DNA from 3 places in the Bradyrhizobium sp. SPXBL-02 genome. Region 3 is predicted to be linked to each of the others. Evidence: predicted binding sites of a transcription regulator. Region 3 holds the regulator's gene; each other region holds the start of a gene.
What was found. The regulator LexA, encoded in region 3, represses DNA repair genes until DNA is damaged. The targets are predictions, from matches to a motif close to TGTTCNNNNTGTGTTCNG.
Positions count from the first base shown of each region.

Region 1 (9,721 bases), 3.6 Mb from region 3:
CAGCAGCGCATCGTCCTCGTCGTCGCCGCCTGCCGCCGCGGGATCGACGTCCGGCGCGGCCAGCCGCTCGGGCGGGGCGTCGCTCGCAGCAGGCTGCGGCGGCTTGCGCGCGCGGTCGTCCGGATTGTCGGAGGAATCGTGAACCATGGGGCGAATTTAGGCGCTGGGGGTGCCGATTTGAAGTTCCGGCCATGCCGCACGCAAGAGGATGGCGGCCAGTTTCCGGTAACGCTTCCTTAAGTCTGTTAAGCGGGCGGTAACCCGACTTAACAGCCCTTTAACTTAAAACTCTCGATAAATCCTACGCGAAAAGTTCTTGGTTCCGTAACCGTCCGGTTTTGCTCGCGCGGCGGCGCGGACATCGCTCGGTTGCGACAGTTGCGTTGGAGTGAGTGATGAAGAGGCTCGTTGTGGGCGCAGCCGCGTTGGTTGCAGCCGGCTGGACAGCTTCGGCAGAGGCCGCCGATCTCAATTACGGGCAGCGTGCGCCCTATACCGTCAATCAGCCGCTCAATGCCTATAGCTGGGCAGGTCCCTATCTCGGCGGCAACATCGGCTATCAATGGGGCTCGGTCGACAACAATCCCACCAAGCCGTCCGGCTTCGTCGGCGGTGTGCAGGCCGGCTACAATTTCCAGAACGGCCCGTGGGTGTTCGGTGTCGAGGGCGACATCCAGGCCGCCGGCGCCGACGACACCTTTGCGCCGTGGAAATTCTCCAACCCATGGTTCGGCACCCTGCGCGGCCGCGCCGGCTATGCGTTCAACAACGTGCTGTTCTACGGCACCGCCGGCCTCGCCTTCGGCGAGCTGCGGGCGCAGACCTTCGGCTGGACGGAGTCGCACACCACCGCCGGCTGGACCATCGGTGCCGGTGCGGAAGTCGGCCTCACGCCGAACTGGAGCGCCAAGCTCGAATATCTCTACATCGATCTGTCGACCAGCCAGTTCGCAATTACGGGCGTATCAAACGGCTATAGCGCCAGCGTTGTCCGCGCAGGCGTGAACTATCGCTTCTGACATCCAAAGAAGAAAATACCGGACCAGCCTCCCGGCCGCTTGCGGCCGGGATTTTTTTCGCGCCAGGCTCGCTAGGAGAGGATCACAAGATTGACCGCCTTCGGTCCCTTCCCCTTCTTGTCCGGTTCGACTTCGAAAGTAATACGCTGTCCTTCGGCAAGGTCCTTCAGTCCCGCCCGCTCCACAGCGGTGATGTGAACGAAGACATCGCGACCGCCGTCGTCAGGCTTGATGAAGCCGTAGCCGCGCTCGCCGTTAAAGAACTTGACCGTTCCCGTCATGGCCATCGGGAAACTCCCCCTCATTGCTCCTCCGCCGCGACGCAGACTCACGTCGCGACATGACCGGGCCATACGGAGCCCGGGAGCTGGCCATCCCTTGGACGGACCTGATCGGTCCGGCGGGATCTTTCTTAGGGCCTTCACTCCGCCGCAACCATTCGCGGAAGCGGAACGTAAAGCCAGTCACGGAAATAGCATAATACGGTTCTTCGCAGATTGACTACCGGTCCTGCATATTTTTCCCAAGAATGCCGGAGTGTTACGGCCTGACGTTAAGGCTTGGGCGCCTCCAGTCGGAATCTGGCGGCCCCGCCCTGGCCGAGCGGTATTTCCAGCTCCGGCAGAATGGTCTTGAGCTCGCCGTGCAGCGTGTAGGGCGGGTTGACGATCAGGAGGCCGGTGGAGGTGAGGGCGGCGCTGTCGGCTTGCGGCGCGACGCTGAATTCGAGGCGCAGGCATTTTCCGGGTGGCTTTGCTGCAGCTGCGAGCCGCGCCACGGTTTGCGCCAGCATGTCGGTGGCGCGCCGGTTCTTGGCGGGATACCAGATTACGTAGATACCGGTCGGCCATTTCGCGAACGCCGCCGAGAAGACGTCGCCGAGCCGCTCGAACTCGTCCTTGGCCTCGAAGGGCGGATCGATCAGCACGAGGCCGCGCCGCTCCTTCGGCGGCACGAAAGCCGGCAGCGCCACCCAGCCGTCGAGATCGACCACGCGGGCCTGCTCGTCGCGGCGCAGCGCGTCGATCAGCGCTTTCCGTGCCTTCGGCTCGAGCTCGCAGGCGACGAGCCGGTCCTGCGGCCTGAGCAGGCCGCGCGCGATCAACGGCGAGCCTGGATAGACCTTCAGCTCGCCCTTCGGATTGAAGGCGCGGACGATGTCGAGATAGGGCTTCGTCAGCGCCGCGCTCTCGTTCGACAGGCGCGCCTGCAGCAGCCGGGCAATGCCGGTCAGCCATTCGCCGCCGCGGCGCGCCTCGTCGCTGTCGAGATCGTAGAGGCCGGCGCCGGCATGGGTGTCGATAACGCGGAACGCTGCCGGCTTGTCCTGCAGATAAGTGAGGATGCGCGCCAGCACGATGTGCTTGATGACATCGGCGAAGCTGCCGGCGTGGAAGGCGTGGCGGTAGTTCATGGGATAGGACTACGTTGTCTGGCGCGATCCCATCCCCTTGTCATTGCGAGCGCAGCGAAGCAATCCAGAATCTTTCCGCGAAGGCAGTCTGGATTGCTTCGTCGCAAGGGCTCCTCGCAATGACGGGCCTAGCCGCCCCTGATCGGCGGCATCGTCACCTGGTCGCGGCGGCAGGCGCGGCGCTCGATCTCGTCGCAGGCGCGGAATTGCAGGTCCTTGCTGAGGCAGATGCGGACCTCGGACAGCCGTGTCCGGTTGCAGGTGACCGAGACGGCGGCATTGCTGAGACCCGGATTGGCCTTGATGAAGGCCTCCTCGACGTCCGCCGGCGCGACGGTCTTGGGCTGTGACAGATCGAGATACTCGGTCGGAATCTTGATCGCGGCGCGCGCCTTGCGGATCATCTCGAAATAGCTGCGGCCCTCGAGCCCGGAACAGGTGCCGTGCTTGTCCCACTCGTTGAAGATCAGGCCCGGCGCCGGCATCAGGTCGAGCATCGAGGAGACGATGTTGCGGTTCAGGCGCGGCGCCGGCCGCTGGCAATATTCCGGAAAACCGTTCTCGTATTGCGGCCACAGCCCATGCACCACGAAGGCGTAGGGCCGGCCGCCGCATTGCATCTGGGACCGGCCGCCGCGTTCGGCTGCTTCCTCGCAGAACGAGGGCGACCACGACAGCGACAGCACATAGAAATCGAACTCGCCGGGTGCGTTCTGCCGCTTGTCCTGCGCCTTCGCACCGCCGGCGAGGGTGGCCAACCCAGTTGCGAGGGTCAGCGAGATCATCAGACGGGACAACGAACGCAATCGAGAGTGAAACATGGCGACGCCCCTCAACTAGACTGTGCACACAGCCTAGCAGGCGATGGGAACATTTCAAGAACAAAATTGGGGCGGCAGTCGTCGGCCGGCTGATCAGCCCGAATCAGCCGCTTCCGGTCAGGGCTTGGCGGCGCGGCAGGCCGGATTGTAGGCCCAGTTGCGGTCGACGCCGACCACGCACCACTCGACGCCGTTGCCGTAGCCGGCGAAGCCGCCATCCTCAATGAGCGAGAAATGCACCTTGCGTACCTTGCCGTCGGTGAGCATGGCGTCAGCGGTGCAATAGCGGCGCGGAATGTTGTCGGACTGCCAGGGGCGGAACGCGACCTCGCGAACGGCGGAGAAGCCGGTGATCTTCAACGGGGAATTCCAGAACCCGCTTTCCTTTTCCCAGAATTGGGTGGCGATCGTCGGCAGCGCCCTGTCGCAATCGGCCACGGCGCCGTCATAGCGCGGCCCGCTCAGCCAGAAATTCAGCTCGAGCGGATTGGCGGCCCTGGCCTCGCCGAGCGACAGCGCTCCCAACATGAGGCCGAGCACGGCGGCAAAGCGGAGCGATTTCTGGGAGGGGGCGCGCATGGTCAATCCGGACAGCTGGCTCTTGCGAAGGTCGGACGGTGCCGCGAAGGTTGGGGGAGGTCAAGTGCAGCGCGGCAACACTTCGCCAGGACTTGACCAAGATGTCGCGGCCAACAGGGTTCGGTTCTTTTCACGCCCCTCCCGGCACCGTAAACTGGCGCCAGCCAATTGGAGTGACGGGAATGCGAATCATTGCGGCCGCGGGCCTTCTTGCCAGCCTGGTTGTCTCGGGCATGATGGCGAGCCAGTCGGCGCGCGCCGACATCTTTGCTCCGGTGCCGCCGTTCAAGGGCAACGACACCGGCGGCATCATCGCCTATTCGATGGCGACCCAGGTCGATGCGCGTCAGGTCGCGGTCGATCACTGCGCCCGCTACGGCAAGGTCGCGAAATTCCTGGGCGTGCAGGCCTATGAGGGCGGCTACATCTCGTTCGCCTGCCGCTGGGTGCCCTATGGCGCCGCCGATCGGCCGATCCGCACGCTCTACTGAGGTGCTGTCGTAGCGCCGCACTTCTCTCAGCCGGGAGCCTTCGACATGACGCGCAAATTCGCTTTGCTCGGCTCGACGCTCTGCCTCGCGTTGTCGGCAGGCGGCGCCAGCGCCGACGACCTGCCGGTACGCAAACCCGGTCTTTGGGAGATGAAGCTGGTCACATCAGGCTCGCCGGTGCCCGAGATGACCATGCAGCACTGCACCGACGAGACCGTCGACAAGGAGATGAGCAATAACGTCTCCCCGATGGCCAAGCAGATCTGCGCCAAGCAGGAGATCAAGAAGACTGCGACCGGCTATGTCAGCGATTCCGAGTGCAGCGTCGCCGGCGTCAGCACGACCTCGCATGCGGAGATCACCGGCGATTTCAACTCGGCCTACACGGTGAAGACGACCTCGCATGCGCAAGGCGGCGTCGCCGGCACGGCCGGGCGCGATAGCACCACGACGCTGCAAGCCAAATGGCTCGGGGCCTGCAAGCCGGATCAGAAACCCGGCGACATCGTCATGCCCGGCGGCTTCAAGATGAACACGCGCGACATGGACAAGCTGAAGGCGCTGCTGCCGAAGTAGGGTCAGATGGTCGCGAGACAGTAGTCCGAAAATCGGTGCGCTCCCTCGCCCCGTTCTTACGGGGAGAGGGTTGGGGTGAGGGGCCTCTCTCCACACGTGCGGTCGTCAAGGGACCTGTACCCCCTCACCCGAATTCGATCTGCGATCGCATTCGACCTCTCCCCGCAAGCGGGGAGAGGTAAGAAAGCCTACACCGGAATCCGCACGCTCGCTCTCAATCCCCCCATCGGGCTGTCCCCCAGCGTGATGTCGCCGCCATGCGAGCGGGCGATGTCGCGGGCGATCGCGAGCCCCAGGCCGGTGCCGCCTTCGTCCTGGTTGCGGGCGTTGTCCAGCCGCAGGAACGGCTTGAACACCTCTTCGCGCAAGTGCGCGGGTATGCCCGGGCCGTCGTCATCGACGGTGACCGTCAAATAACGGTGATCGCGCTGGCCGGTGATGGCGATGTTCTTGCCGTAGCGCGCTGCATTGGTGACGAGGTTGGCGAGGCAGCGCTTGAACGAGGCCGGCTTCACCGTCACCACGGGCAGACCGTTGAAGGCGACGGTCGCGGTATGGCCGTGGCGCTCGGCATCGCTGCGCAGCTCCTCGAGCGCCTGCGCCATGTCGGTCGGTTGCGACTGCTCGCCGGAATCGCCGCGCGCAAACGCGAGGTAATCCTCCAGCATCATCGACATCTCGTCGACGTCCTTGCGCATGCCCTCGAGCTCGGGATTGTCGCCGATCAGGGCCAGCTCGAGCTTGAAGCGGGTCAGGATGGTGCGCAGATCGTGGCTGACCCCGGCGAGCATCGCGGTGCGCTGCTCCATCGTGCGCTCGATGCGCGACTTCATTTCGAGGAAGGCGACCGCCGCGCGCCGCACCTCGCGCGCGCCGCGCGGTCTGAAGTTCGGCGCCTCGCGGCCCTTGCCGAAACTCTCGGCGGCATCGGCAAGGCGCAGGATCGGCTTGATCTGGTTGCGCAGGAACAGCACCGCCACGATCAACAGGATCGAGGACGTGCCGACCATCCAGAACAGGAAAATCTCCGAGTTGGAGGCATAGGCGGCGCTGCGCTGCGCGAACACGCGCATCACGGCATCGTCGAGCTGGATGCGGATCTCGACCAAGTTAGAGCGGCCGACCGTATCGATCCAGAACGATCGCCCGATCTGGCGGCCGAGCTGCACCGACAGCGTCTGGTCGAGCAGCGAGAAGAACGGTTTTGGTCCCGGCGGCGGCATGTCGCCGGCGGGCAGGAAATCGACGACCAGACCGAGCCGCTGCTGCGCGATGCGGCGGATCTCGTTGCGGTCCTTGTCCTGCGGATAGCCCTTGTAGACGTCGATGAGTGCGGCGATGTCCTGCACCACCGCGGCCGACAGGCGTCGCGTCACCGTGTTCCAGTGCCGCTCCATGAACACGAAGGCGACGACCGATTGCAGCACCACCATCGGCACGATCATGATGAGGAGCGCGCGGGCGTAGAGGCCGGTCGGCATCCAGCCCTTGAACGCGTTGCCCATCCAGCCGTTGGCGGCGGAGACGCGGCCGGCGGCGCTCTTCAGAAGCGTCAGGCCGGTATCGATCGTGCTCATCTGGCGCGCTTCACTGGTTTATGGCGAGGCCACCAGCCGGTAGCCGATGCCGCGCACCGCCTGCAGGAACAGCGGATTGGCAGGATCGGTCTCGATCTTGCGCCGGAGGCGGTTGATCTGCACGTCGACGGCGCGCTCATTGACGCTGCCGTTGCCGGTCAGCGCGCTGCGCGGCACGGTCTCGCCCGGCGTCTCCGCGAGAATCCGCAGCATCTCGCGCTCGCGGTCGGTGAGGTGGATGACCTCCTCGCCCTGGCGCAATTCGCCGCGCTCGAGATGGTAGACATAGGGACCGAACGCGATCTTCTCGACCGCCGTGGCCTGCGGCGGCGGCGCGGCGCGCTTGAGGATGTTGTTGATGCGCAGCGCCAGCTCGCGCGGCTCGAACGGCTTTGCCACGTAATCGTCGGCGCCGATCTGCAAGCCCTCGATGCGGGCTTCCGCCTCGTGGCGCGCCGTCAGCATCACGATCGGCACCGACGACGAGGTGCGGATGAAGCGGGCGAGGTCGAAGCCGGTCTCGCCGGGCATCATGACGTCGAGGATCAGGAGATCGAAATGCAGGCCCATGAGCTTCGAGCGCGCATCGCCGGCGCTCGCCGCGGTGGTGACGCGGTAGCCTTCACTCGCAAGAAAGCGCGAGAGCAGGTCGCGGATGCGGCGGTCGTCATCGACCAGCAAGAGATGCGGGGCATCATCGGCCGGTTGCACCGGCGGGCGGGCGATCGTGGCAGCGAGCGGCACGGTCACTCCTTGGCGTCTTGGTTGACGGAAGCGAAGATCGTCTCGAGCACCTTGTCCGGATCGTCGCGGTCGATCATCGCGCGCAGGAAGCGCTTGACCGTCTCGGCATCCTGGGGCCCCATCTCGGCGAGCGCCCTGGTGATCCGCGTGGTCTGCAGTCCGGCGAGCTTCTGCACCAGCGCCTCGCCCTTCGGTGTCGCGTAGAGCAGGCGCTGGCGACGGTCATTGTCGCCGGTCTTCTGCACGATATAGCCCTCGTCCAGGAGCTGCTTCAGCACCCGGCCGAGCGACTGCTTTGTGATGCGCAGGACGTCGAGCAGATCGGCGACCTTCAGCCCGGGATAGCGGTAGACGAAGTGCATGACCCGGTGATGGGCCCGGCCGAAGCCGAATGCCTCCAGCTCCTGGTCGGGATCGCCGACGAAATCGCGATAGGCGAAGAACAGCAGCTCGATGATATCCCAGCGCAAATTGCCTCCGTCACCTGCGGCCGGCTTGGTCCCGGCGGCATCTTGAGGGGGAGTCGCGAAATTTATGTCAGGCATATTGACGTATCTTGGGTTCAATGTTACAAAAGGATCGACCCACACGAAACTTTAGATCGTTTCGCGCCGGGTGGCATCGGAGCAGGACGGCCGGAGAGAGCCGGACAGGCGGCGACGGCCGAAGCAGATCTACCGTGCGATTGTCGAGCGGCATTTCGGCAAAACATACTGGACTTCCGCCTTCCGCAAAAGCATGTCCTCGGGGACATGCTGGCCGCGGAAACCGGCCGTAACATGGCTGGTGGCGGTCCGGCCAGAAACCCAATCAAGCCAGCCGGGCCCGAACGGGCAGGCGGGCGCGAGAAACAGCGCCGCCACCGGCAGCGGGAGGCAAGGACATGAGCATGACATTCGACATCCAGCCCGCATCCAATCCGACGCCTGAGAAGGACCGTGTCGCCAAGCTGGTGGATCCCGGCTTCGGGCGGGTGTTCACCGATCACATGGCCATCGTCCGCTACAACCAGGCCAAGGGCGGCTGGTACGAGGCGAAGATCGAGGCGCGCGCCAACTTCCAGCTCGATCCCGCCGGCGCGGTCCTGCACTACGCCCAGGAGATCTTCGAAGGCCTGAAGGCCTACAAGCGCGACGACGGCGGCGTGAACCTGTTCCGCCCCGACGCCAATGCGCGGCGCTTCAAGGACTCGGCCGATCGCATGGCGATGGCGCAGCTGCCGGAAGACGTCTTCATCGAGGCGGTCGAGCAGGTCGTGCGCATCGACCGCGCCTGGATGCCGGGCGGCGAGGGCAGCCTTTACTTGCGCCCGTTCATGATCGCGAGCGAGACCTTTCTCGGCGTCAAGCCGTCGTCCGAATACATTTTCGCGGTGATCGCCTCGCCGGTCGGCTCCTACTTCAAGGGTGGGCCTGCGCCGGTCTCGATCTGGGTGTCGGAGAACTACACGCGCGCCGCGATCGGCGGCACCGGTGCAGTGAAATGCGGCGGCAATTATGCCGCGAGCCTGCGCGCCCAGGCCGAGGCGATCCAGCATGGCTGTGACCAGGTCGTCTTCCTCGATGCGGTGGAGCGCCGCTACATCGAGGAGCTCGGCGGCATGAACGTGTTCTTCGTGTTCGACGACGGCTCGCTCTCGACGCCGCCGCTCGGCACCATCCTGCCCGGCATCACCCGCGACTCCATCATCGCGCTCGCCCGGGATGCGGGCAAGACGGTGCGCGAGGAGCCTTATTCGCTCGATCAGTGGCGCAAGGATGCGGCCGCAGGCAGGCTCAAGGAAGCGTTCGCCTGCGGCACCGCCGCCGTGATCTCGCCGATCGGCAAGGTGCGTTCGGTCAGCGGCGACTTCGAGATCTCGGGCGGTGCGGCCGGCCCCGTCGCCATGGGCTTGCGCAAGCAGCTCGTCGACATCCAGTACGGCCGCACCAACGATCCGCACAACTGGATCCGCAAGGTGTTTTGATCTCGTCACCCTCCCCTGGAGGGGGAGGGTCGATCGCGCGCAGCGCGAGCGGGGTGGGGTGATCTCTCAACTCGGGCAGTGTTCGATGTGGAGAGACCGTCACCCCACCCCGTCTCTCATCTTCGCTACGCTCAGATGCGAGCCGACCCTCCCCCTCCAGGGGAGGGTAAGAAGCGCAAGGTTTGTGGACTTTTGCGCTATGAACTCCTCGCCACAACTACGCGACAAAGCCAGGACACAACAAGCATCCTGGACATCGCGATCATGGCAATGAAACTCTCCCAACCCATGAAATGGGTCGTACTCGCCGCCATCACCGGCGCTTCCGTTTTCGGCATCCTGACCATCGGCCCGACGGGCGAGGTCGCAGCGCAGGACCGCTCGCCGATCGTCGACGTGCGCACCGGCGATCCCGAGATGAATGCGGCGATCGCGCGAGCCCGCGCCACGCTCCCCACCTTCTGGACTTCCTATGAATCGCCAAAGCCGTCCGAGACCGGACACGCCCTGAAGGTACACTTTACGACCCGCAGG
Region 1 is NZ_CP182474.1:7,457,613-7,467,333, reverse strand. Features, by position in the region: gene uvrC (excinuclease ABC subunit UvrC) at 1-147, opposite strand, end outside; gene ACNJYD_RS34680 (outer membrane protein) at 396-1,019, shown strand; gene ACNJYD_RS34675 (cold-shock protein) at 1,091-1,306, opposite strand; gene ACNJYD_RS34670 (23S rRNA (adenine(2030)-N(6))-methyltransferase RlmJ) at 1,573-2,433, opposite strand; gene ACNJYD_RS34665 (ribonuclease T2 family protein) at 2,562-3,254, opposite strand; gene ACNJYD_RS34660 (hypothetical protein) at 3,372-3,833, opposite strand; gene ACNJYD_RS34655 (hypothetical protein) at 4,016-4,324, shown strand; gene ACNJYD_RS34650 (DUF3617 domain-containing protein) at 4,370-4,900, shown strand; gene ACNJYD_RS34645 (ATP-binding protein) at 5,089-6,477, opposite strand; gene ACNJYD_RS34640 (response regulator) at 6,496-7,227, opposite strand; gene ACNJYD_RS34635 (MarR family winged helix-turn-helix transcriptional regulator) at 7,224-7,766, opposite strand; gene ACNJYD_RS34630 (branched-chain amino acid aminotransferase) at 8,105-9,187, shown strand; gene ACNJYD_RS34625 (YegJ family protein) at 9,452-9,721, shown strand, end outside.
Region 1: ACNJYD_RS34665 (ribonuclease T2 family protein) is a predicted target of LexA. The motif match lies at 3,300-3,317, and genes of this name have one in related genera.

Region 2 (9,721 bases), 2.9 Mb from region 3:
CGCCGCGCTCGCCGGCGCGAGCTGGTACGGCTACGATTACTGGACGGTCGGGCGCTTCCTCGTCTCCACCGATGACGCCTATGTGAAGGCCGACAACACCACCATTGCGCCGAAGGTCAGCGGCTATCTCGACCGCGTCCTGGTCGGCGATAACGAGCATGTGAAGGCCGGCCAGGTGCTGGCCCGGATCGACGATCGCGACTTCCGCGTCGCGCTCGATCAGGCAAGGGCCGACGTCGCCGCCGCGAACGCGACGGTGACGAGCAAGCAGGCCCAGCTCGAGGTTCAGGAGGCGGTAATCGCAGCCGCGAAAGCGACCATCGATGTCGACACGGCCGCGAAGACCTTCGCCCAGCAGGAGAACAAGCGCTACACGGATCTCGCCAGGACCGGTTATGGCAGCGTGCAGAACGCGCAGCAGGCGCAGGCGCGCGATGCCGGCGCGGACGCCGCGATCGCGCGCGACAACGCCAACCTCATCTCCGCACAGAAGCAGGTCGATCTTCTCAAGGCCGAGATCGTGCAGGCCAGGGCCGCCGCCGCCCGCGCAACCGCGGTCCAGCACCAGGCCGAGCTCAATCTCGGCTACACCACGATCGTCTCGCCGATCGACGGCGTCGTCGGCAACCGCACCTTGCGCGTCGGCCAGTATGTGCAGGCGGGCACGCAGTTGATGTCGATCGTGCCGGCCACGGGCACCTATGTCGTCGCCAATTTCAAGGAGACCCAGCTCACGCATGTCCGCGCCGGTCAGAGCGTCGAGATCGAGGTCGACACCTTCCCGGGCCAAGTCGTTCATGGCCACATCGATTCCATCGCGCCGGCCAGCGGCCAGGAGTTCGCGCTGCTGCCGCCCGACAACGCCACCGGCAATTTCACCAAGATCGTGCAGCGCATTCCCGTGAAGATCGCGCTGGACGCCGGGACGGTGCCTCCGATCGCGCTGCGGCCCGGCATGTCCGTGATCCCGACGATCGCAACGCGTTCAGCGCCGGCCGCTCAGGCGGCAGCGACGCCCAAAGCAAAACCTGTTTCCGGAGGGTCGTGCCATGTCAAACAGCCTCTCAATATCGACGCCAGCACAAGCAATTCCGGCCGCGACGCCTGAGCGCGTCGCCGCCGACCCCAATCGGGCCAGCGCCACGATCTGGATCGCCGTGTTCGCGGCGATGATCGGCGCCTTCATGGCGATCCTGAACATCCAGATCACCAACGCCTCGCTGCTCAACATCGAGGGCGGCATCGGTACCGGCGCCGACAACGGATCCTGGATCTCGACGTCCTATCTGATCGGCGAGATCATCGTCATCCCGCTGACCGACTATCTGTCGCGGGTATTCTCGTTCCGCAACATCATCCTGAGCTTCGCGAGCCTGTTCGCGGCCTTCTCGGTCGCCTGCGCCTTCACCCATGATCTGCCGTCGATGATCGCGATGCGCGGCCTGCAGGGTTTCTTCGGCGGCGTGCTGATCCCGATGGCGTTCACGCTGGTCTTCACCAAGCTGCCGAAGGGCCAGCAGCCGATCGGCCTTGCCATGTTCTCGCTCGCCGTGACCTTCGCACCGGCGATCGGGCCGACCATCGGCGGCTATCTCACCGAGAATTACGGCTGGCAGACCATTTTCTTCGTCAACGTGCTGCCCACGGCGGTGATGGTGACCACGCTGTTCTTCACGCTGGAGCGCCAACCGCTGAACCTCGCTTTGCTGCGCGAAGGCGACTGGTTCGGCATCGCGACCATGGCGATCGGCCTCGCTTCGCTGCAAGCCGTGCTGGAAGAAGGCAACAAGGACGACTGGTTCGGCTCTCCCTTCATCGTGCGGCTCGCGGTCATCGCCGTGATCAGCCTGTCGCTGTTCATCGCCAACGAGCTGATGGTGGAGAAGCCGCTGCTGCGTCTGCGCCTGTTGACGCAGTGGAATTTCGGCATCGGCACCATCGCGGCGGTGTTCCTCGGCTTCGCACTGTTCGGCTCGGTCTATCTCCTGCCCGCCTATCTCGGCCAAGTGCAGGGCTACAATGCCGAGCAGATCGGCAACGTGCTGGCCTGGACCGGGCTGCCGCAGCTTCTGCTGATTCCGCTGGTGCCGAAGCTGATGCAGCGTTTCGACGGCCGCTATGTCGCGACCGTGGGCCTGCTGCTGTTCGCCGCGAGCTCCTTCATGAACATTCAGATGTCGCTCGATTATTCCGGCGATCAGTTCCTGATGCCCAACATCGTGCGTGCGGTCGGCCAGGCGCTGACGCTCGCGCCGCTCTCGGCACTCAGCCTCGGCAGCGTCGCGGCGCAGGATGCGGCGGCCGCCTCCGGCATCTCGAACATGATGCGCAACCTCGGCGGCGCCATCGGCACCGCGGTGCTCGCCACTATCGTCACCAAACGCGAGCAGTTCCACTCCAACATCATCGGCCATTCGGTCACGCTCGGCCGCGAGGAGGTCCGCGCCCGCATCGCGCAGATGACGGACTATTTCATGGCCCACGGCGTCCCCGACCCCAACGCCGCACGCGAGCAGGCCATCATCGCGCTCGGCAAGACCGTGAAGCGCCAGGCGCTGGTGATGGGCTATTCCGACACCTTTGCCGTGATCGGCGTGGTGCTGGTCCTCGCCGCGATCGCGGTGCTGCTGACGCGAAGGGTGAAGGCGCCGGGTGGCGGAGGTGGCGCGCATTAGAGCTCGAAAACGAACGACCAAATCGACGCGGCCGTCACGCTTGACGGCCGCGTCCTTTTATGTCCCCTATTTGTTCATATCAATTATAGGTTGCTCAAGGGGACACTTCATGAGCGATACTCAGGTCGAGGCCGTGCCGGCTCAGCTCGTGCTGCATGCTGACGAAGATACTCCGCGTGAATTCATCGTTGACCTGTTGCGTCGCGTCTTCGGCAAGTCGGAAAGTGAAGCCGCCTCCGTGATTGCCGACATGGAGAGGCATGGCGCGGCAGCCTGCGGTCCCTACCCACCACCGGTCGCAGGCGCCCTGCTGGAATCTGCAAGGCGTCGTGTCGCTGCCGCCGGCCACCCACTCCTGATCACAAGCGAAACGGCGAGGCCCTGCTGCGAGCTTTGCGGCCGACCGATCGCGCAGTCGGAAGCACAATTGGTGGACCGCACGGTGTGGCTGTGCGCCGATTGCGTACTCGCAGCAGCAAGCGCATCGCGGGACCTCCCCTCGGAGGAGTTCAATTACACGTTCGGTGTCTTGAATTGGCACTTCGCCGATGTGCCGCGGAGTCAGCTGGTGACCACGGTACGCCAATTTCCTGGCCACATGCGGGCAGACGTCCAGGCCGCCATCGACCGATTATTTGCGTCTCCGGTCCGGCTATTCGGTATCGCCGAGGACCGCCGCTACGAGACGCTATCCATGTCGAGATTGATGCAGAACGACGGTTTCGCGGCGACGATCGCACCGCTTCAGTACAACGACGTCGATATCGGCGAACCGACACCAGCCAAGTGCCTCGACAATGGTCTTTGGCTTTGCGCAACCGCTGGTCTCCGCTACGCGGTGCTTCTGGCCATTCATCGTGAATACAGCCGCGAGGTCGGCGTGCGGATCGAAATCATGGCGCCGGCCGGGGCCGCAGGCTCAGCGCTTGTCCAGCAGTGCTTCAGCGCGCTGGAGGACGCCGTTCAGGCCGCGCGCACCTACCGTGGCAAGATTCTCTCTCTCGATGCCGATTCCGACTACCGTGGGCGCTCGCGCGGGATCACAGTGCACCGGCTTCCTTCCGTCAGTCGTGACGAGGTGATCCTGCCTGAACAGACGTTACGGCTACTTGATCGTAACGTCCTGAACTTCGTGGGCACGCGGGACGTGCTGCGCCGCCTCGGACAGTCGACCCGGAAGGGTATCTTACTCTACGGCCCACCCGGCACGGGCAAGACTCACACCATCCGCTATCTCGCGGCCCATCTGCCCGGTCATACGACGCTGATCATCACAGCGGAGCAAATCGGCCTGCTCGGCGCCTATATGAATCTCGCTCGCCTCCTGCAACCGGCCATGGTTGTGATCGAAGACGTCGATCTCATCGCGCGGCAGCGCGAGAACATGAGCGGCTGCGAAGAACCGCTGCTCAACCGATTACTTAACGAGATGGATGGCTTGAAGCAGGACGCTGACATCCTGTTCGTGCTGACAACAAATCGGCCTCAGCAACTCGAAGGCGCCCTAGCGGGCCGCCCCGGTCGCATAGATCAGGCCATCGAAGTGCCGCTTCCCGACGAGACCGGCCGCAACAAACTGGTCCGGCTCTATGGCAAGGGACTGCCACTCGACGACGCCGTCGTCGCCGAAGCCGCCAGGCGCAGCGAAGGCACGAGTTGCGCATTCATCAAGGAATTGATGCGGCGCCTGGCACAAGCGAGGCTCGCGCGCGATGGCGGCAATTCCGTCATTTCCGCCGATATCGACGAAGCCCTCGATGACATGCTGTTCTCCGGCGGCCGGCTCAATGCGCGACTGCTCGGCGGCGCGCAGGCGATGGCGGCGGGATGAGCGGAGCATGTCTCCCTCTCCGCGTCTTCGCGGGGAGAGGTGAAGGGTCACTGCGCGCAGAAATAGCTCGACGCCTCCGTCACCGGTCCCGACTTGTAGTGCGGCCAGGCCGGCCAGCGGCACAGTGGCAGCGCGCGGACGACAGGGAACGCGTGCAACCTTCGCCCGTCCGTCAATCGCTGACGCCGGCTTTCCGTCAGAACGACCCCAGCGCACTGCCCAGGGCAATCACGGCCACCAGCGCCAGGAGCGAGGTCACGATGCCCACCATGACGATGTCGAAATAGCTGTCGCGGTGAGTCAGGCCGCAGATCGCGAGCAGGCTGACCACCGCACCATTGTGCGGCAGGATGTCCAGCGTTCCCGCGCCGATCACCGCCACGCGATGCATCAACGCAAGGTCGATGCCGTTGCGAGCGGCAAGTTCGACATAGGTCGGGCCGAGAGCGTCCAGGGCGATGGTGAGGCCGCCCGACGCCGACCCGGTCAGCGCGGCCAGGATGTTGGTCGCGACGGCGAGCGAGACCAGCGGTCCGCCCTCGATCGCCAGCACCCAGTCGCGCACGATCGTGAATGCCGGCAGCGAGGCGACGACGGCGCCGAACCCGACGAGGCTGGCGACGCTGAACGCGGGCAGGACCGACGCATTGGCCCCGGCGTCCATGGTCCGGCGCAGCGCCGGCAGGCGCGCCCAGTTCAGCGCGATGGTGGTGGCGATGGCGGCAGCCAGCGCAACCGCGACCGACCAGACGCCTGCAACAGCTGCAAGCGTGGTATCTCCAAAGCGTTGCTCGGCGAGATAGCTGACATCGAGCCGCGGCAACACCAGGAGCGACATCAAGAGATTGACAGTCACGACGACGACCGGCGGCGCGATGGCATTCAGCACCGGCGAAGGCCGCTTGCTGCGATGACCGTGCTGTAGCTCCGCCGGGTCGAACTCGCGGGCGGTCGTCGCGCGCTCGCGCACGAGCTCGTCGGCGGCTGCGCGCTCGGCCGAGTCCTCAACGTCATCGCCGTAGCCTTCTCCGGTGCGGCGCGCCGACGCTTCGGCGCGATGCAGCCACCACAATCCCGCGCCGAGCATGATGAGGGAGGCGACGATGCCCAGGCCCGGCGCCGCAAACGGCGTCGTGCCGAAGAACGGCATCGGGATCGCATTCTGGATCGACGGCGTGCCCGGCAGGGCCGACATCGTGAAGGTCGACGTCCCCAGCACGATCGCAGCCGGGATCAGGCGACGCGGAATCGAAGCTGCGCGAAACAGCGAACGGGCCATGGGAACGATGACGAAGAACGCTACGAACAGGCTGACGCCGCCATAGGTGACCAGCGCGCCGGCAAGCACGACCGCCAGGATCACGCGCCGCTCGCCGAGGCGCTCCGCCATGAAGCCGGCGACGGACGTCACCGCCCCGCTGTCGTCCATCAACTTGCCGAAGACGGCGCCAAGCAGAAAGATCGGGAAGAACTGCGCCAGAAATCCCGCTGCGTTGACCATGAACACCTGGGTCAGGTTGGCGAGCAGCGGCTCACCGCCGAACAGCGCCGCAACGAGTGCGGCGAACGGCGCGAGCAGCAGGACGCTCCAGCCGCGGAAGGCGAACAGGACCAGCAGAGCGAGCCCGACGAGGAGGCCGAGGAGACCCATGCCTCAACACTCCGACAGGAGGACGTCGAGATCGGCGGTCGAACGACGGCCGATGTCGGCACCATGCTCGGCGAGGAAGGCGTCTGCGGCCATGCGCCCCTCGGCGCGCAGCATCGAGACGAATTCCCATTCCGCGTTGAGCTTCGAGGACGCCCCGAACTTCGCCAGCATGTCGCTCTTGACCCGGTGCGTCCGCATCTTGGCCCAGCGCGCGCCCTCGCCGCTGCCGGGATCGGCCGCCTGCCGCAGCAGCGCGATCATGCGCAGCTCCTTCATCAGCGGCGAGTTGAAGGAGATTTCGTTGAGCCGGTTGAGGATCTCCGCGGCCGTCCGCGGCGCCTCCAGCCGCTCGGTCGGATTGATCTGGACGAGGATGGTGTCGTGCGCGTCGCTTTCGCGGACCAGCGGCGTGATCGTCGGGTTACCGGCGAAGCCGCCGTCCCAATAGGGCTCGCCGTCGATCTCGATGGCGCGGAACATAGTCGGCAGGCAGGCCGATGCCAGCAGCACATCCGCCGTGATCTCCGCGTTGCGGAAGATGCGGCCGCGCCCTGTGCGCACCCGCGTCGCGGTGATGAACAGCTGGATCGGCGAGCCCACGAGGCGTTCGAAATCGATGCTCTCGGCCAGCACCGCACGCAGCGGATTGTAGCCGGTCGGATTGAGATCGTAGGGCGACAGCACGCGCGACATCAAATCGGTCAGGATGTAGAAGGGCGAAGTGTCGAGCGTCCAGCGCCCCATGAAGCGGTCGAGCGGCGAGCGTTGCAGCGGGCTGAAGGCCGCAGCCTTCGAAACACGGCGCCAGTATTGGTCGAGCGCCTCACGCGCGCCCTCGGCGCCGCCGGCGGTCCAGCCGTCCGCCAGCACCGCCGCATTCATCGCGCCTGCGGAGGTTCCGGAGATTGCGGCGATGCTGAGCCAGTTTTCCTCCAGCAGGCGATCAAGCACACCCCAGGAGAAGGCGCCGTGCGAACCGCCGCCCTGAAGCGCGAGATCAATCAGTACGGCGTCCCGTTCCATGGCGGACACTCACGCAACTGAAGCTCAAATTCGACCTGATTGGAACACGTCGAATTCGACCGCAGTGTGGGAGCAGTGGCCGCACAATGCAACCGGAACGTGGTGGCAGTCTAGTGCTCGAATACCAGCCGCGCACCGACCGTGCCGTCGAGCGCGCGGATCTGCTGGAGCAGCGCCGCCGAGTCCTGACCACCGAGATCGGCGTCGAGCACGACGTAGCCGAGATCGCCGGCGGTCTCCAGATATTGCGCGGCGATGTTGATGTCGCGCTGGAGGAAGACCTCGTTCAGCCGCCGCAGCATGCCCGGCACGTTGCGATGGACATGGCTGAAGCGCGCGCCGGAGGGACGCAAGTGCAACTGCACTTCCGGGAAGTTCACCGCGCCCATGGTCGAGCCGGTGATGAAATAGTCGACCAGCTTGCGCGCGACCTCGCCGCCGATCCGCTCCTGCGCCTCTTCGGTGGAGCCGCCGATATGAGGGGTGAGGATGACGTTCTCGATGCCCTGAATGGGGCTGTTGAAACGATCGGCGTTCGACGAGGGCTCGACGGGAAAGACGTCGACGGCGGCACCGGCGAGATGGCCATCGCGCAAGGCACGCGCCAGCGCATCGAGATCGACGACGGTGCCACGGCTGTTGTTGATCAGGAACGAGCCTGATTTCATCGCCCGCAGCTCCTTCTCGCCGATCATGCCCGCGGTCTCCGGCGTCTCCGGCACGTGCAGGCTGACGACATCGCTCTGCGCCAGCAGCTCTTCCAGCTTCTCGACCGGCTCGGTGTTGCCATGGCGAAGCTTGTCGGTGCGGTCGAAATAGATCACGCGCATGCCCATGGCTTCGGCCAAGGTCGAAAGCTGCGAGCCGATATTGCCGTAGCCGACGATGCCGAGCGTGCGGCCGCGCACCTCGCGGCTGCCGGCCGCCGACTTGTCCCAGCCCCCGGAATGCGCCGACACCGAGCGCGGAAAGATCCGCCGCAGCAGCATCACGATCTCGCCGATGACGAGCTCGGCGACGCTGCGCGTATTGGAGAACGGCGCGTTGAAGACGGGAATACCGCGCTTGCGCGCCGCCGAAAGATCGACCTGGTTGGTGCCGACGCTGAAGCAGCCGACAGCGAGAAGCTGGTCGGCCGCCCCCAGCACCTCATCGGTGATCTGGGTGCGCGAACGGATGCCGAGCAGCGACACGCCCTCGAGCGCGCGCCGCAGATCCGCGCCGTCCAGCGCTTTGGTCAGCCTTTCGACATTGGTGAAGCCCGCGCTTCTGAAAAGATCGACAGCGCTATCATTGACGCCTTCGAGCAGCAGCGCCTTGGCGCTTCGCTCAGGGCTTTGGCCTGGGGCGGACATGGAATCTCCGTAAATGGCAGCTTTGCCGCAGCTCATAGACCGCGGGCGATACGCAGCACAATAGGGCTTGGATACGGGGAGAAGATGGCGAGGCGATGGGTGCGCTTGGCATCCCAGATCTCGGTCAAATCACATAGAACCCGTGCGTGGCGTCGCGGCGGAGCTGCTCGACGAGGCCGTATTCCCAATCGAGATAGGCCTGCATCGCAGCTTCGGCCACATCGGTGCCTTCATAAGGACGGCGGTAGCGGTGGGCCGGATCAGGCTTCGGCATCACCAGCGATGGACCGATTTCCAGCGCTCCGTCATAGCCGCCCTCGAGCACATAGACCTCCCAGCCCATCTGCGCCAGCCAGGACGCCGTCATGTCAGCGCGGACGCATCGGTCGTCGGTCAGGAGGATGCGCGCGCCGCGCACCGGTGCGGCCATGTCGGTTTCCTGCACGAGCTGGCCGCCGGGATAGTGGCGGAAGCCGGGGAGATGCCCGGCCGCATAGTCCTCGGCATCGCGCACGTCGAAGCGATACAGCGTGCGATCGGTCTCTGCGACCAGCGCCGCCATCTCGTTCGCGCCGATATGACGGACACCGGCGCGATAGGCGACGTCGCGGGCTTTGGCCGGCCCGCCCTCGAACGGGCCGATCGCGCCGCGCCTGTCGGCGTCGTGATTGAGCGCGTGCCGCGCCAGCGTCCAGCCGATCGTGCCGTTGCGCAGCGCCCGCACCTTGTTGGGCACGCCGGCATTGATCAGGGACTGGGTGCCGATGATGGAGCGGGTGCGGCCGGCGCAATTGACGATGATGGTGGTGTCGGGATCGGGCGCGGCCTGCCCTGCCCGCAGCACCAGCTCCGCGCCGGGGACGCTGACCGAGCCCGGGATGTTCATGGTCGCGTATTCGTCGAAGCGGCGGACGTCGAGAATGGCGATGTTGGCCTTGTCGGCGATCAGCTTTGCCACCTCGTCGGCGCTGAGCGAGGGCGTGTGACGACGCGACTCGACCAGTTCGCCGAAGGCCTTGGAATAGGAATTGACGTCCTCGAACACCTCGAAGCCCGCATCGCGCCACGCCGTCAGCCCGCCGTCGAGTGCGCTGACATTGGTGTAGCCGAGTGCAGCCAGACGTTCGGCACCGGTCGCGACCAGCCCCTCGCCGTCATCATAGAGCACGATCGCAACGTCCTTGCG
Region 2 is NZ_CP182474.1:1,020,485-1,030,205, reverse strand. Features, by position in the region: gene ACNJYD_RS04770 (HlyD family secretion protein) at 1-1,108, shown strand, start outside; gene ACNJYD_RS04765 (DHA2 family efflux MFS transporter permease subunit) at 1,050-2,675, shown strand; gene ACNJYD_RS04760 (ATP-dependent Clp protease adaptor ClpS) at 2,785-4,506, shown strand; gene ACNJYD_RS04755 (GntP family permease) at 4,703-6,157, opposite strand; gene ACNJYD_RS04750 (patatin-like phospholipase family protein) at 6,161-7,180, opposite strand; gene serA (phosphoglycerate dehydrogenase) at 7,291-8,535, opposite strand; gene ACNJYD_RS04740 (rhodanese-like domain-containing protein) at 8,660-9,721, opposite strand, start outside.
Region 2: ACNJYD_RS04760 (ATP-dependent Clp protease adaptor ClpS) is a predicted target of LexA. The motif match lies at 2,736-2,753, and genes of this name have one in related genera.

Region 3 (9,721 bases):
GAGGACCGCCGCAAGGTGGCCGGGATCCATTTCCTCAGCCTCCTCTCCGCCGTCGCTCAAAGCCAACATGGCGCGCGCGATCTCGTCCTGGCTATCCGCAGGAAGCTGCCGCACGGCCTTGAGCGCCTTTTCGAGCAGTTTTGTCATGGACAGAAGATAAGCCGACCCGAGACCGAAAGGAAGTGTGGCTTCTTGCTGGCCAGGGAGGCCTTTTTGCTTCAGTCCCTCCGCTCAGCTAGAACTTGCCGACCGAGTCCTGATTTGTTGCGGAGTTCGCCCGTGGCCCTGATGCCGGTTTCTGACGCGCTCGCCGCGGTGCTGACCGGCGCCGAGCCGCTGGCCGAAGAGATGGTTCGCCTCGACGAGGCCCACCATCGTGTGCTCGCGCACGATGTCGCGGCGCGGCGCACGCAGCCGCCGGAGGCGATGTCGGCGATGGACGGCTATGCCGTGCGCGCGTCCGACGCGGCCATCGAGTCCAGGCTGACCGTCGTCGGTGAGGTCGCGGCGGGTCGGCCGTTCGCGGGAAGGGTCGGCCCCGGCGAAGCCGTGCGGATCTTCACCGGCGGCGTCGTTCCCGACGGCGCCGATGCCGTCGTGATCCAGGAGGACACAATTGCCGACGGCAAGCATGTCACGATCAAGGAAGCCGCAATTTGTGGCCGGCACATCCGCCCTGCGGGCGTCGACTTCCGCGAAGGCGACGTGCTGCTGCGCAAGGGAATCCGTCTCACCGAGCGCGATCTCGCCCTCGCCGCCGGAATGAATCATCCTTATCTCGGCGTTATCCGCCGCCCGAGGGTCGCGATTCTCGCCACCGGCGACGAGCTGGTCATGCCGGGCACCGCGCCTGGTCCCGGTCAGATCGTCTATTCCAATGGCTATGCCCTGCACGCCCTTGCCCGCAGCGAGGGCGCCGAGACCATCGACCTCGGAATTGCCGCCGATACGCTGGAGTCCACGTCCGCCGGCATCCGCCGCGCGCGCGAGAGCGGTGCCGACATCCTGGTCACGACCGGCGGTGCGTCGGTCGGCGACCACGATCTGGTCCAGCAGGCGCTCAAGGGCGAAGGCATCGAGATGGCGTTCTGGAAGATCGCGATCCGGCCCGGCAAGCCGATGATGCATGGTCGCCTCGGCGCGATGCGCGTGATCGGCCTGCCCGGCAATCCCGTGTCGTCATACGTGTGCGCCTTCCTGTTCATGGTGCCCTTGATTCGGGCCCTGTCGGGCGGTTCAGTGATTCATCATCAGCGCGAGCGCGCCGTGCTGGGCCGCGACCTCGGCGCCAACGATCAGCGCGAGGATTATCTGCGTGCGCGGCTGGAGGTGCGCGACGACGGCACGCGCGTCGCCCTTCCCGTCAGCCATCAGGACTCCTCCCTGCTTGCGAATCTCTCTGCGGCACAGGTACTTCTCGTGCGCGCACCGTTCGCGCCGAAGGCCGAGGCCGGCACACCTTGCGAGGTGCTGCGGCTGCCCGTCTGAGCTGCTGAGCCACACGCATTCCGCGAGTTCAGCCGCGTTCACCATAAATTAAGCAGTTGCGGAACACATATCGAACATATAGTGTCCGTTCATGATTTGTTTCGAGGATGTAGCGGCTTATTGCCGACTTCATCGTCTCGGAATCGAACGACATCAACCGGGGGACTTTGGTCGAGATGTTGACGCGCAAACAATACGAGCTTCTGCGGTTCATCAGCGAACGTCTGAAGGAAAGCGGCGTGCCGCCGTCCTTCGACGAGATGAAGGATGCGCTCGACCTGCGCTCGAAGTCAGGCATTCATCGCCTGATCACTGCGCTTGAGGAGCGCGGCTTCATTCGCCGCCTGCCCAACCGCGCCCGTGCCATCGAGGTGATCAAGCTGCCCGAGCTCCAGGCCGCAGCCGGCAATCGCCGCGGCTTCACCCCGAGCGTCATCGAGGGCAATCTCGGCAAGGTGCGCGCGAGCTCCAGCCCGCCCGCGGATGAGGGCGAGCGCCCCGTCGCGGTGCCCGTGATGGGCCGCATCGCGGCCGGCACGCCGATCGAGGCGCTGCAGACCCGCAGCCACACCATCAGCGTCCCGCCGGACATGCTCGGCTCCGGCGAGCACTACGCGCTCGAGGTGCGCGGCGATTCGATGGTCGAGGCCGGCATCCTCGACGGCGACATGGCGCTGATCCAGCGCAACGAGACCGCCAATACCGGCGACATTGTGGTGGCGCTGATCGACGACGAGGAGGCCACGCTCAAGCGCTTCCGCCGCCGCGGCGCCTCGATCGCGCTCGAGCCCGCCAATGCCGCCTACGAGGTCCGCATTCTTCCGCCGAACCGCGTGAAGATCCAGGGCAAGCTGATCGGGCTTTACCGGAAGTACTGATACCGGAAGTAAGCGCTACGCGCGCTTCGATCGTCGATCCAAGATTGGAGCGGATACTTGTCCGCTCCGGCTGGATGGTCTTTCTGGTTCTGCGCTGACTGTTCGGCGCCTCTTCCCGCGCGACACTCGCCCATGCGGACACGCGGCCATTTCGCTCCGCCGGTAGAGTTGTGCCGACAGCGCCGATAGTGCGGGCCAAATGCAAGGACGCGAGGTTTGTTCCTATCGAATCCGGGAAAGATAATGTGATCGCGTGCTGCGGATGCGAGCCGCAGATTTGCCCATAACCGAGCAGAGCGTTGGAGGCTTCCACTCTGATAGAGGCCTGCGCCTCGAAAGAGACGCGGGTCGCTATCCCAGTATGAGGAGCACCCGATGTGTGACTATAGCCTGCATGCCGTCGCGACGCGCCCCGCCGAAGTTGGCGAGACGATCGTCACGACAACCTTCCGCGGCACCTCGACGCGCGGCTTCGCCTCCGAAGCCGATCTCTCCGTCGCGGTCTGTCTGCTGCCGGGAACGGAGCTCGCTTTCGCCGATAACGTCCGCTACGACAACCGCTGGATCTGGACGCGCACCGTCAACTCCCGCGTCGGCAAGTTCGGCAAGATCGACCCGCACATTCCCGATCGCCATCATGACGCGATCGAATTTCCGGACGGCAAGTACGTGCTGGTGACGCAGCTCGTCGAAGGCCAGCGCGCGACCGTGCTGCAATTGCCGGTGACGCAGCAAGCCATCGAGCGCGAGCACAAGCCGCAGATCGTCGCCGACACGCGGCCCACGATCACGCGCCTGCCGATCGGCTGACGCGGTCGGCCCCGACCGAAAAGTCGAGGGCCAAATTCAAATGCCATCGCCGGCCGCGGCCGGCGAGATGGTATGGTTTGCGTCCTGCGGGATCCCGTCGGACCGGTTTTTCCCCGCATTGATCTTCAATCGTCGGCCTGCAAGTCGGCCTCCGATGGCGTTGCGTCCCGGTTGCGAGGCACGGCCGTCTTCGGCACGAGGCTGCCGTCGAAATCCCCCTCGCCGGCGCCGGCCGGCAGCCAAGGACGGCTTGCCCCTCTCGCCCTCACCGCCTGCACCGAAAAACCCTCTGCGCTTCGCGTCAGAGCCAGCGCGCCCTGACTGGCAAGACGCGCCCGATCGACCACCATCGCCGCGCAATCGGGCGGCGCGGGCCGCGCCGTCACCACCAACGCGGCGCGGCTGCAATCATCGGCCAGCGCGTCGATGCGCGTCGCCAACGCGATCAGCCGTCCGTCCGCGAGCGGCGCCACGCAACCGGACTCGTCACATGACACGCTGCTCGCCAACGAGGCGTTGCCGGCATCACGCGGATCGGCATCTGCGGCCAGCCACTCCTTCAGCAGGAAGCTGTCCTTGCTGGCGCGGATCACTTGCAAGCGCTCATCCCCGCCCCGGACCGCGACGCTCGCGCCATCCCCGGCAATCAGGACATCAGGCTGGCGCACCGACAGCCCCCAGAGGATCGCCGCCAGCAGCACCAGGGCGCCGGACCAGCGCAAGGGCGTGCGCAACAGGCCCATCACGATGAGCCCGAGGCTCGCCGCGATCAGCGGCGCGATCCCGAACGCCGGAATGCGGCCGACGGCGCCCGGCAGGGCCGCCACCCAGCGCGCGACCAGGACCATCCACTCGATGCCGATCCCCATCAACCACCAGAACACGCCGTCGAGCCCGAAAGGCGCTGCGAGCAGTCCCAACAGCCCGGCCGGCATCACCAGCGCCGAGACCACCGGCATGGCGCCGAGATTGGCGAGCACGCCGTATGGCGTCACGCGATGGAAGTGGAAGGCGGCGTAGGGCGTGGTCGCGAGCCCCGCGATCAGCGAGGCCAGGAACAGCATCGCGATCTCGCGGCCGCCCCACAGCGCGATCCGCGCCGTCGCGGAATGATCGGGTGAGGCGAGCAGGTTCGGCATGCCGATCTGCACCAGCGCCACCAGCCCGAGCGTTGCCGCAAATGACATCTGGAAGCTCGGATGCACCAGCGCCTCGGGCGCGACCGCGAGCACGATCAGCGCCGCCACCGCCAGCGTGCGGAAGGTGATGGCGCGGCGGTCGACCATGACGGCGATCAGCACCACCGCCGTCATGAAAAACGATCGTTGCGTCGCGACCTCCGCGCCCGACAGCAGCAGGTAGAACGCCGCCGCGACCAGCGCGGCGGCCGCCGACCATTTCTTGATGGCAAAGCCGGCCGCCAGCCCCGGGATCAAGGCCAGCAGCGCGCGCACCGCGAAGAAGACGACGCCGGCGACGACCGCCATGTGGTAGCCGGAGATCGACAGCGCATGGCCGAGCCCCGAGACGAACATGGCATCGTTGACCGGCGCGGTAATCGCATCGCGCCGCCCCGTGAGCAGCGCCGTTGCGATCGCCCGGTTGTCGCCTTCGAGCGTTGCGCGGATGCGCGCATCGATCGCATCGCGCAGGCCCTGCATGAAGGCGGCGTAGCGCAGCCGCAGGCCGCCGGCATCCGGCGGCCTGGACGCCGTGATCGCGCCCATCACGAAGCCGGAGGCACCGATGCTCTGGAAGAACATGTCGCGCGAGAAATCATAGCTGCCGGGCCGCACCGGCGAGATCGGCGGCAGCAGCCGCGCCTTCAATTGCACGAAGCTGCCGACTTCGGGCGCCGTGCCCTTGCGCACCGAGAGGCGGACGCGCTCGAGCTTGACGTCGCCGCGCTGCGCCTCCATCGCGCTGACGCGCAGCACGAAGCGATCGGTACGCTCGCGAATGTCGCGCGCTTCCACGAAGCCCGACAGCGACACCGAATAAAGCGGCTTGGCGAGCACGGGATGGGCGACGCGCGCCGTCTTCCAGGTCGCCATGGCAAATCCGGCGGCGACCGCCGCGATCATGATGGCAGGAGCAAACAGCCGGCTCCGCCGGAGCAACACCGCGCCGAGCATCAGCGCGATGGCCGTCGCGGCAACCACCCACAGCACCGGCTCATGATCGGCGGCGAAATAAAGCGCGATGCCGCCGCCAAAGGCGACGGGCACCCACGGCAACAGCCGGCCTGGCCCGGCCTCGGCGCGCGCCCACTGGCGCAGCATTTCGACGATGGCCGGCCAGATGCCAAACCCCGCCGGCGCAAAGCCGCCGGCCGGGGCGGCGCGGCCGACCGGCCACGTCCCGGCAACTCCCTGGGAGCGTCCTGGCCGCCCCGGCTCCGCCATTCCCTGCACCTTGCGATACGCGACGGGTGCGGAGGCTACCGGACCGTGCGGCTGCGCGAATAGCGGTACAGATCGGGAACGGGCGACGGAGCGCCCTACTTTTCCTCTTCCATCGTCACGGCGACGTCCGCCTTGGCGGACAGCCGCACCTTGTTGCCTTCAACATCGGCAACGAGGCCCTTGTCGATGAAATGATGGTGGCCCTTGTGGCTGCCCTCGCCGCTGTCCTTCCTGGTCAGCTTGATGCGGTTGCCCTCTACCCTGTCGACGGTGCCGACATGGACACCGTCGGCGCCGATGACTTCCATATGCTCTGCGATGTTCTGCATGGCGGGATCCTTGGTTGGATCGCAGCCAACGCGGCAGGCGCGCGTTCGTTTCAATCGTATTCCGGGGCGCGACGAAGTCGCGAGCTATGATGCGCAATTGCGCATCATAGCTCGCGCCAAGTGGCGCGCCCCGGAATGACGACACTGATGGAACGACCGCTAAATCAGCGGCGCCTGCGACGAGGCGTGGTGATTGACGATCTTCCAGTCGCCTTCCTCGCGGATGATGACCCAGCTCATCTTGACGACGAGATCGTCCCGCTCGCCGGCGAGATCGAACGTGATGATCGCGGCCATGTTGATCAGGTCAGGGCCGGCCTGCGCGGCGTACACGTCGGAGAAGGTCGCGCTCGGCCTGCGCCAGCGCGGCAGGCCGTTGAAATAATCGGCAACGCCGTCCCTGCCCCGATAGAGTTTTGGGTTCGAGCCGAAGAAGAACGCGTTCCTCGCATAGAGCGAGGACAGCGCGGCCGCATCGAGCGTCGCGAAGCCGGCGCACCATTTCGCGATGATGGCGGAAACGATGGCGTCGGCTTCGCTGCTCATGCCCTCGCCTCAGCCCTTCGCGACTTCCTTGGCGAACGTATCGCGCAAGCCGATCGTACGCGAGAACACCGGCTTGCCCGGCGTCGAGTCCTTGTCGCGGACGAAATAGCCCTGGCGCTCGAACTGCATCGGCTCGGTCGAATTGCTCTCGGCAACTGACGCCTCGACCCGCGCATCGGCGAGGATCTCGAGCGAGTTCGGGTTGAGATCGGCCGCGAAATTCGAGGCGTCCGGACTCGGATTGGCGAACAGCTGGTTGTAGATGCGGATCTCCGCCGGCTTGGACGTCGCCGCCGGCAGCCAGTGCATGGTCGCCTTGACCTTGCGGCCGTCGGGCGCGTTGCCGCCCTTGGTCGCGGGATCATAGGTGCAGCGCAGCTCCACCACCTCGCCCTGGTCGTTCTTGATCACGCCGGTGCACTTGACGAAATAGGCGTAACGCAGCCGCACCTCGTTGCCCGGCGACAGGCGGAAGAACTTCTTCGGCGGGTTCTCCATGAAATCGTCCTGCTCGATATAGAGCTCGCGGCCGAACGTGATCTTCCGCGTGCCGGCGCTAGGGTCGTCCGGATGATTGATCGCCTCGAGCTCCTCGGTCTGTCCTTCCGGATAATTCTCGATCACGACCTTGAGCGGCCTCAAGACTGCCATGCGCCGCTGCGCCGTGCGGTTCAGCTCCTCGCGGATGCAGAACTCCAGCATGCCGACATCGACGACGCTGTTTGCCTTGGCGACGCCGATGCGCTTGACGAATTCGCGCAATGCGGCCGGCGGCACGCCGCGGCGGCGCATGCCCGCCATGGTCGGCATGCGCGGATCGTCCCAGCCGGCGACATGACCCTCGCGGACGAGCTGCGTCAGCACGCGCTTGGACAGCAGCGTGTAGGTCAGGTTGAGGCGCGCAAACTCGTACTGGTGCGGCTTGGACGGCACCGGCAGCTTCTCGATGAACCAGTCGTAGAGCGGCCGGTGGTCCTCGAACTCCAGCGTGCAGATCGAATGCGTGATGCCTTCAATCGCGTCCGACTGGCCGTGGGCATAGTCGTAGCTCGGATAAATGCACCATGCGTTGCCGGTGCGCGGATGGTGCGCATGCAGGATGCGGTACAGCACGGGGTCGCGCAGGTTGATGTTGCCCGCGGCCATGTCGATCTTGGCCCGCAGCACACGCGCGCCGTTGGGGAATTCGCCGGCCTTCATGCGGCGGAACAGGTCGAGATTCTCCTCCACCGAGCGGTCGCGGAACGGCGAGTTCTTGCCGGGCTCGGTCAGCGTGCCGCGCGAGAGGCGGATCTCCTCCTGGGTCTGGTCATCGACATAAGCGAGGCCGTCGCGGATCAGCTGCTCCGCCCATTCATACAGGCGGTCGAAATAGTCCGAGGCGAAAAACAGGTTCTTGCCCCAGTCGAAGCCGAGCCAGCGCACGTCGGCCTGGATGGAATCGATATATTCCTGCTCTTCCTTGACCGGATTGGTGTCGTCGAAGCGCAGGTGGCAGCGGCCCGGAAACTCCTGGGCGATGCCGAAGTTGAGTGCGATCGACTTGGCGTGGCCGATGTGCAAATAGCCGTTCGGCTCCGGCGGGAACCGGGTCACGATCTCCTTGTATTTGCCCTGGTCGAGGTCGGCCTGGATGATGTCACGAATGAAATCGCGCCCAACCTCAGCTGCCACCGGTTCTGTCATTACGAAAATCCTGTAGGGAAATCAGCGGTTCTTCTGCCAAATTCGCGTGGCCGCGCCAAGAGCTTAAGCAAGGCCTGTCAGGTCCGCCGCCGCCCTTTAGTTATGTCCCGTTCCTGCTATACACCACCGCCTCCAATGCATAGGCCCTGCCAAGAATGTCCGATTCCGTCGTCACGCGCTTCGCTCCCTCGCCGACCGGCTTCCTCCATATCGGGGGCGCCCGCACGGCGCTGTTCAACTGGCTCTTTGCCAAGAAGCACGGCGGCAAGATGCTGCTGCGGATCGAGGACACCGACCGCGAACGCTCCACGGAGGCGGCAATCGGCGCCATTCTCGACGGGCTGAAGTGGCTCGAGCTCGGCTGGGACGGCGAGGTCATCTACCAGTTCGCCCGCGCCGCCCGGCACCGCGAGGTCGCCGAGCAGCTGCTGGCCGACGGCAAGGCCTACCGCTGCTACGCCACCGCCGAGGAGCTCGCCGCCATGCGCGAGAAGGCGCGGGCGGAAGGCCGCACCCGCCTCTATGACGGCATGTGGCGCGACCGCGACCCCGCGGCGGCTCCCAGCGACGTCAAGCCCACCATCCGTCTGCGCGCGCCGCAGACCGGCGAGACCGTGATCGAGGACCAGGTCCAGGGCCGCGTGGTCTGGCAGAACGAGAACCTCGACGATCTCGTCCTGCTGCGCGGCGACGGCAACCCGACCTATATGCTCGCGGTGGTGGTCGACGACCACGACATGGGCGTCACCCACGTGATCCGCGGCGACGACCACCTGATCAACGCCGCCCGGCAGAAGCAGATCTACGATGCGATGGGCTGGGCGCTGCCGAGCATGTCCCACATCCCCCTGATCCACGGCCCGGACGGCTCGAAACTGTCCAAGCGGCACGGCGCGCTCGGCGTCGATGCCTACCGCGCCATGGGCTACCTGCCGGCTGCGCTGTGCAACTACCTCGTCCGGCTCGGCTGGAGCCACGGCGACCAGGAGATTTTCTCGACCGAGGAGATGATCGAAGCGTTCGATCTCGCCAGCGTCGGCCGCGCCGCCGCCCGCTTCGATTTCGCCAAGCTGGAAAACCTCAACGGCCATTACATCCGTCACGCCGACGATCAATCACTCGTGAAGATGTTCGAGGACGTGCTCGACCACATCGTGCCGAGCCGCGACGAGATTAAGGCCAAATTAAACGACACCACGCGCGCGCAGCTGCTCAAGGCCATGCCGGCCCTCAAGGAGCGTGCCAAGACGTTGATCGAGCTGATCGACGGCGCCCATTTCATCTTCGCCGACCGGCCGCTGGCGCTCGATCCCAAGGCGGAGGCGCTGCTGACGCCGGAGAACCGCAAGCTGATCGGCCAGCTTCATTCCGCGCTGGAGAAAGTCGAGACGTGGAGCGGCGCCACCACCGAGGCCGCGCTACGCGCCTTTGCGGAGGAAAATAGTCTCAAGCTCGGCGCGGTCGCCCAGCCGCTCAGGGCGGCGCTCACCGGACGGACGACGTCGCCCGGCATATTTGAGGTTTTGGACGTGCTGGGCCGCCAGGAAAGCCTCGCCCGGCTCAAGGATCAGGCTACGAC
Region 3 is NZ_CP182474.1:3,882,420-3,892,140, reverse strand. Features, by position in the region: gene ACNJYD_RS18060 (hypothetical protein) at 1-147, opposite strand, end outside; gene ACNJYD_RS18055 (molybdopterin molybdotransferase MoeA) at 280-1,488, shown strand; gene lexA (transcriptional repressor LexA) at 1,665-2,366, shown strand; gene ACNJYD_RS18045 (hypothetical protein) at 2,742-3,176, shown strand; gene ACNJYD_RS18040 (ComEC/Rec2 family competence protein) at 3,302-5,581, opposite strand; gene ACNJYD_RS18035 (DUF2171 domain-containing protein) at 5,677-5,910, opposite strand; gene ACNJYD_RS18030 (YybH family protein) at 6,070-6,456, opposite strand; gene ACNJYD_RS18025 (glutamine--tRNA ligase/YqeY domain fusion protein) at 6,466-8,142, opposite strand; gene gltX (glutamate--tRNA ligase) at 8,298-9,721, shown strand, end outside.